DNA from 2 places in the Mesorhizobium sp. M7A.F.Ca.ET.027.02.1.1 genome. Region 1 is predicted to be linked to the other one. Evidence: riboswitches for the same ligand, from Rfam matches in the RefSeq annotation. Region 1 holds a riboswitch; the other holds the start of a gene.
The links. Region 1 has a riboswitch for thiamine pyrophosphate ahead of thiB (thiamine ABC transporter substrate binding subunit). Riboswitches for the same ligand answer to the same signal wherever they lie in the genome.
Positions count from the first base shown of each region.

Region 1 (3,258 bases):
TCTTCCTCCAGGACCAGGTCGCGCCATTCCTCGAAATGGCCAAAGCCCTTGTCCAGCCTGCGGGTCTGGCCGCGATCGAGCCAGATGGTGGCGCGCGACACACGTTCGAGAAAGCGGCGGTCGTGCGAGATGACGATCAGTGCCGAGGAGGTGCGGATGAGTTCTTCTTCCAGCCATTCGATGACCGAGAGGTCGAGATGGTTGGTCGGCTCATCGAGCAGCAGGATGTCTGGCTCCGGCGCCATGACGCGGGCAAGGGCAGCACGCCTCGCCTCGCCGCCCGACAGGTCGTTCGGACGTTCCTCACCCGACAGTCCGAGATGCTCCATCAGATAGCTGGCGCGGTAGGGATCGTCGGCAGGGCCAAGCCCGGCCTCGACATAGGCGCGGACAGTGGCAAAGCCCTCCATGTCGGGCATCTGCGGCAAATAGCGGACAGTTGCCGAAGGCTGGCGGAACACCTCACCGTCCTGCGGCTCGATCAGGCCGGCGGCGATCTTCAGCAGGGTCGACTTGCCCGACCCGTTGCGGCCGACCAGTGCGATCTTGTCGCCGGCCGAAGCCGTCAAGGCGGCGCCATCGAGCAGCGGCGTGCCGCCGAAGGTCAGTTTTATCCCGTCGAGGTTGAGAAGGGGCGGGGCCATGTCAGCTTTCAGGTAAGGGATAGGGATGAGCGAGCAGCATCGCGCGGCCATGGCCGAGCGCGATTTCGAGGCGGCCCTTGACCTCGTTGGAAATGGTCAGCGACGAACCGAAGGCCACCTTGACGTGGTTCAGCGGCCATTTGGCGCCGGTGACGGTCAACCCGGCAAGCTCGGAAAAGCCGAGCACCGAAAACAGCGTGCCATCGGCATAGTCGAAGCCGGCCGTTCCGCGCAGCAGGGGAATGCCTTCCTGGGCGCCGCTGGTCAGGAGCACATCGGTCCCTGCTTCGGCCAGCCGCAAGGCAAGCGCCAGATGCAGGAAAGCGTGGTCGGCGCGCTTGCCGCCGAAAGCACCGGCGAGCACCAGCCGGGTCGCGCCGCGCTCGAGTGCTGCGGCGATGGCAAGTTCGCCATCGGTCTGGTCCTTTTCCGCCGGGAAGGTCCGGCGCGGCACGGAAGCGAGATCGTCCGGCAGGTTTGCCGGCACGGAATCGAAATCACCCACCCACAGCTCCGGCACGAGGCCCAGCAACTGCGCATGGCCTATGCCGGCGTCGGCGGCGATGACGCGGGAGCCTTCGGCCTGGCGGTCGAGCCGTGGCGTGCGGATGAGATCGCCGCCAAGCAGGATGGTGAATGTGCTCATATCGTGTGGCCCTTACCAGCCCGGCACGGGAAACGGAAGGCGGCAAACTCCCACTTGCGTGGCGGATCGGCCCGGCCTATGTGTCGAAACGCTCTAACGGGGTGCCGGACGCGATCTTCGCGGACCGGCTGAGAGGCAGTCTCGCCAACCCGCTGAACCTGATCCGGTTTGTACCGGCGGAGGGATTAGACGTTTCGGACAGTCCGACGCCTCAATTCCTTTCAATTCGAACGAAGGAGGCGCCGATGCGCACGCTTTTATACGCTCTTGTTTCAGCAACGGTCGTGGCCTTGTCCGGACCGGCCTTGGCCAAGGACAAGCTCACCGTCTACACCTATGAGAGTTTCACCGCCGATTGGGGTCCGGGTCCCGTGGTGAAGAAGGAATTCGAGGCCGAATGCAGCTGCGATGTCGAGTTCGTCTCGGTCGCCGACGGCGTCGCGTTGCTCAACCGCGTCAGATTGGAAGGCGCATCGACCAAGGCCGATATCGTGCTTGGCCTCGACACCAATCTCACCGCCGATGCCAAGGCGTCAGGCTTGTTCGCGCCGCATGGCGGCGTAACTGGTGTCAACGTGCCGGGTGGCTGGAGCGACGATACTTTTGTCCCCTTTGATTACGGCTATTTCGCTGTCGTCTACGACACCGAGAAGCTGAAGAACCCGCCGAAAAGCCTGAAAGAGCTGGTCGAAGGCAGTGCCGACGACAAGATCGTCATCCAGGATCCACGCACCTCGACGCCGGGCCTCGGCCTGCTTCTGTGGGTCAAGTCGGTTTATGGCGACAAGGCGCCGGAGGCCTGGGCCAAGCTCAAGCCGAAGGTGCTGACCGTGACGCCGGGCTGGAGCGAGGCCTATGGGCTGTTCACCAAGGGCGAGGCGCCGATGGTGCTGTCCTACACGACGTCGCCGGCCTATCACATGATCGCCGAGAACACCGGGCGCTACCAGGCGGCCTCCTTCGAGGAGGGCGAGTATCTGCAGATCGAGGTGGCGGGTATCACCACGACGGGAGCCAAGAATCCGCTGGCGGCCAAGTTTATGGCCTTCATGACCGGGCCTAAATTCCAGGATGCCATTCCCGAGACCAACTGGATGTTCCCGGCCGGCAAGACCGACAAGCCGCTCAATCCGGCCTTTGACAAACTGGTCAAGCCGACCAAGACCTTGCTGTTCAGCCCGCAAGAGGTCGCTGCCAATCGCAAGGCCTGGGTCGATGAATGGCTTGCGGTGATGAGCAAATAAGTTTGCTATCGAAGATGAGTGCTCTACGGCGCCCCCCTCTGTCCTGCCGGACATCTCCCCCGCTTGGGGGGAGATTGGCTGCCATCGGCGATTTCGCCAATCGCCAATGCTGCTGGAGTGAGCGAGGCGTCGAAATTGCCAATCTCCCCCCTTGTGGGGGAGATGTCCGGCAGGACAGAGGGGGGCGCGAAGGAACGCAATCCTTTGTAAGTGCCGCGATCCGGAGATTGGTGGTCCGGCGTGCGACGCGCAGCCTCTGATCCCCGCGTCAGCGCCGGCATTGTCGCGCTTGCCGCGATCGCGCTGCTGATCGGCGGCGCGTTTGCCGGCCTGCTTTTCGAGGGCGCCCATGATTTCTCGGGCGCCTGGGCAGCCTTCGATCCCTATCTGCTTCGCGTCATTCGCTTCACGCTCTGGCAAGCGGCGCTCTCGACGCTGCTTTCGGCCATCCCGGCGCTGTTCGTGGCGCGCGCTCTGTCGCGACATCCACGTTTCTTCGGCCGCGCCTTCATCCTGCAGATCTTCGCCGTGCCGTTGGCGCTGCCGGCTATTGTCGCAGCGCTCGGCATTCTGGCGCTTTATGGCCGTGCCGGCTATTTCGCCGGCGTGCTTGCCTTGATCGGCGGCGGAAGCTGGCCGGGTATCTATGGCCTGTCCGGCATCCTCGTCGCCCATGTCTTCTTCAACCTGCCGCTGGCGACGCGGCTGTTCCTCGAGGCGCTGC
Region 1 is NZ_RZOL01000047.1:15,115-18,372, forward strand. It holds gene EN749_RS08260 (ABC-F family ATP-binding cassette domain-containing protein) at 1-644, opposite strand, end outside; gene EN749_RS08265 (thiamine diphosphokinase) at 646-1,290, opposite strand; TPP riboswitch at 1,378-1,492, shown strand; gene thiB (thiamine ABC transporter substrate binding subunit) at 1,536-2,534, shown strand; partial or broken gene EN749_RS38650 (precorrin-3B synthase) at 2,562-2,722, opposite strand; gene thiP (thiamine/thiamine pyrophosphate ABC transporter permease) at 2,775-3,258, shown strand, end outside.

Region 2 (3,258 bases), on a different contig from region 1:
ATCAGCGCGTCACGCTGCGGCATGAAGGCGAAATGCCTGCCGTGGTCGTCGAGCGGCGCGCCGTCGAACAACATCTCGCCCTCGCCATGCTCGGCGCCGGTCAGGAGCTGGAAGAGTGTCGATTTGCCGGCGCCCGAGGGTCCAAGGATCGAGACGAATTCACCAGCGCCGACGCTAAGCGAAATATCGGCCAGCACGTCGAGCCCACCGAACGCCTTGCGCACATGCCGCAGCTCGAGCCGGTTCATCGCCAGGCCCCCTTCCCGGCGGTTTCCTTGCCGGCCCGCTCCCAGGGCATCGCGAGGCGCTGCAGCAGTACAGTCGACCCGAACAGGACAAGTGTCAGCGCGGCACTCACTCCGACGGCGGCAAGAACCAGGTCAGGACGGAAATTGTTCTTGGCGTTGAGCATGTAGATGCCCAGCCCCTTCGCGGCCCCCGCATATTCGGCGAAGATCGCGCCGACCACGGCGTAGGTGATGGAGATCCTCAAACCAGCGAAGAAATAGGGCAGCGCCGAAGGCAGCCGTGCCAGCACGAAGATGCGCCAGCGCCCTGCCCCCATGGCGCGCAGCATTTGCCCGATCTCGGCCTCGGTCGACTCATAACCCTCGACCAACGCAACCAGCATCGGAAAGAAGGTAACCAGCGCCACCAGCATGATCTTGGGCGCCAGCCCGAAGCCGAACCAGAGCACCACCAGCGGCGCGATCGCCACCAGCGGCAAGGTCTGGCTGACGATTAAGACAGGAAACATCGCACGCCGCAGCGGCTGGAAGAAGTCGACCAGCATTGACAGCACGAAGGCAGCGCTGAGCGAACAGGCAAAGCCGAGCAGCGTGGCGCCGATGGTCGGAATGGCGTTGTCGGCCAGCGCCTGGCGATTGAGCAGCGCTTGCTCGAAAACGCGCGACGGCGCCGGCAGTGTCGTCGGCCTGATGCCGGAATAGGTGGCATAAAGCTCCCACGCCAGCAGGAGCAAACCGACCGAGATCATGGCCGGCATTGCCTTGACAAGAAGGCTCGCGATCGGGCGCGAAGCGACTGATGATGTGGCCACGGGAGATAACCTTTGACGGCAGCGCGAAAGCGCGGCTGGCTCAGACAGCCGACGGGCTGTTGGCCGAGACCGTGACGTCGAGGGTTACGTGGCCGGCGCCTGGTCCGAAGCGGCAGAAGGCCTCGTCCAGCGCCGAAAAGATCGCACCGGCATCACCGCGCAGTTTCGTGCAGAAATGCTTGGAACGCTCATAGACGCCGGACTGCTTGAGAAAATCGATGCAGCCGTAGATCTCGTCCATGTGGTCGTCGGTGCCCATCACATAGAGCGAGAACTGCGCCGCCGCCGGCTGGCCGGTGGCAGCAGCATTGCGCACCGCCGCGATGGCCGCATCCTTGCGCGGGCCGAGTGGCCCAACAGGCCCGCCAAGTGCATCGGAGCGGCAGATCGGATCATCCGGCTCGCCAGGGCACCCGCGCGAGATGGTGGCCGACAACACGCAATGTTTGCCGCTGCGTGCCGCCGCCACGAAGAGGTCGCGCATGGCGGGAAACAGCACTTCGGGCGGCCCGACCAGCAAGGTCGAGATGTCGTCGGTCTCGATCCTGAGCTTGTCGCGCCAGGGATCGAGCGCACCGAGCGCGCCAAGAATGACACCGACGAAATCGTCGGTCATGGGGTATAGGGAAATCTGTGCGCCTGAAAACATCGCCCGCCTCGCTCCGCTGGTATTACCCAGATCAGCTTCTAGGGTCTGTGGGCTTGCCGCCCCCGTCTCAGCCCCGACCGTACGGAGCACCCCTGTGGATGTGCGCCTTAAAGCATCATTCGAGTTCAAGGGAAAGCCGTTTTTTCAGAGCACTGCGCCAAAAGCATTGCGCCAGTCACGGTGCGCCTGTGCGGAATTTTGTCGGGAACCTTCGCCGCTGCGACCGGTTGTCCCCACAGTCGCAACGCGATCACTTTCGTAGAAAACAAGCGACGACTTCACAGAAATGGAGACAAACCATGTTCATGAAAATCCTCGCAGCTTCGGTTCTCACCATTGGTCTGGCCGCGTCAGCCATGGCGCAAAGCGCCGGCAGCAACAACGCAAATGGAAGCGGCAGCGGCAAATCGGTGACGGTTGAGCCGAACACGCCGGCTTCACCGAATACGGTCGAGCCGGACACTGTCGACCCGGGCACGACCAACAGCACGACTGGCACGGTAGGAGATATGAATTCAAACGCGGATCAGAATTGCCCGGCAAGTCCGCAGGGGGCGCAGGCAGATGCCAACGGCACCTCCCCGGGCACCACCTCGCCGACAGTCAACGACAACAATTGCGGCAAGTAATCTGCACGCGATCGAACCAAAGCCGCGGAGCACAACCTCCGCGGCTTTGTTCTACCACGACGCGGGGATCGGGGCTTGGTACAACCTTGAACTCTACGAAACCGCCGTCTCGCGAACCGGCAGCTTCCAGCCTGGCCTGACGAAGTGGCAGGTGTATCCGTTGGGATATTTCTCCAGATAGTCCTGATGCTCGGGCTCGGCTTCCCAGAACGGACCAACGGGTGCGACTTCGGTGATGACCTTGCCCGGCCACAGGCCCGAGGCATCGACATCGGCGATGGTGTCCTCGGCGACGCGCTTCTGTTCGTCGCTGGTGTAATAGATCGCCGAGCGATAACTCGTCCCGACATCGTTGCCCTGGCGGTTGCGGGTCGTCGGATCGTGGATCTGGAAAAAGCGTTCCAGCAGCGTGCGATAGCTTATGATGGCCGGATCGAAATTGATCTCGATGGCTTCGGCGTGGGTGCCGTGGTTGCGGTAGGTGGCGTTGGGCACGTCGCCGCCGCTGTAGCCGACACGGGTGGAGATGACGCCGGGATAGCGCCGTATCAAATCCTGCATGCCCCAGAAACAGCCGCCGGCAAGGACTGCACGTTCGGTCGAAGTCGCCATGTCACGTCTCCTCAAAAGCAATTCCGGGAAAAGTGTGTGGCGGTTTTCCGTCTGGAATTGCGTGAAAGCAAGTGGTCTCGCCATAAATGGGCATTGTCACCTGCTTCGTCCAGCGGACGCGGTGGATCTACCTCAATTGCTCGGTTGGGCGAGGCTGTCGATCAAACCCAGTAGCTTCATGCCAGGCGGAATGGCGGCAAAGCTGATCGCCACCGGTGGTGCCCTGAGCGACCAGTCGAAAAGAACGGTCTTGACCGGGATGTTTCCCAGCCACGCCAGCAGCCGAGGTGGCACGCCGCTCCCGGGCC
Region 2 is NZ_RZOL01000052.1:3,110-6,367, reverse strand. It holds gene EN749_RS08880 (ABC transporter ATP-binding protein) at 1-248, opposite strand, end outside; gene EN749_RS08875 (ABC transporter permease) at 245-1,006, opposite strand; gene EN749_RS08870 (YkoF family thiamine/hydroxymethylpyrimidine-binding protein) at 1,101-1,709, opposite strand; TPP riboswitch at 1,700-1,813, opposite strand; gene EN749_RS08865 (hypothetical protein) at 2,009-2,338, shown strand; gene msrA (peptide-methionine (S)-S-oxide reductase MsrA) at 2,432-2,950, opposite strand; gene EN749_RS08855 (glycosyltransferase family 39 protein) at 3,083-3,258, opposite strand, start outside.
Region 2: another riboswitch for thiamine pyrophosphate. It lies ahead of EN749_RS08870 (YkoF family thiamine/hydroxymethylpyrimidine-binding protein); the one in region 1 lies ahead of thiB (thiamine ABC transporter substrate binding subunit).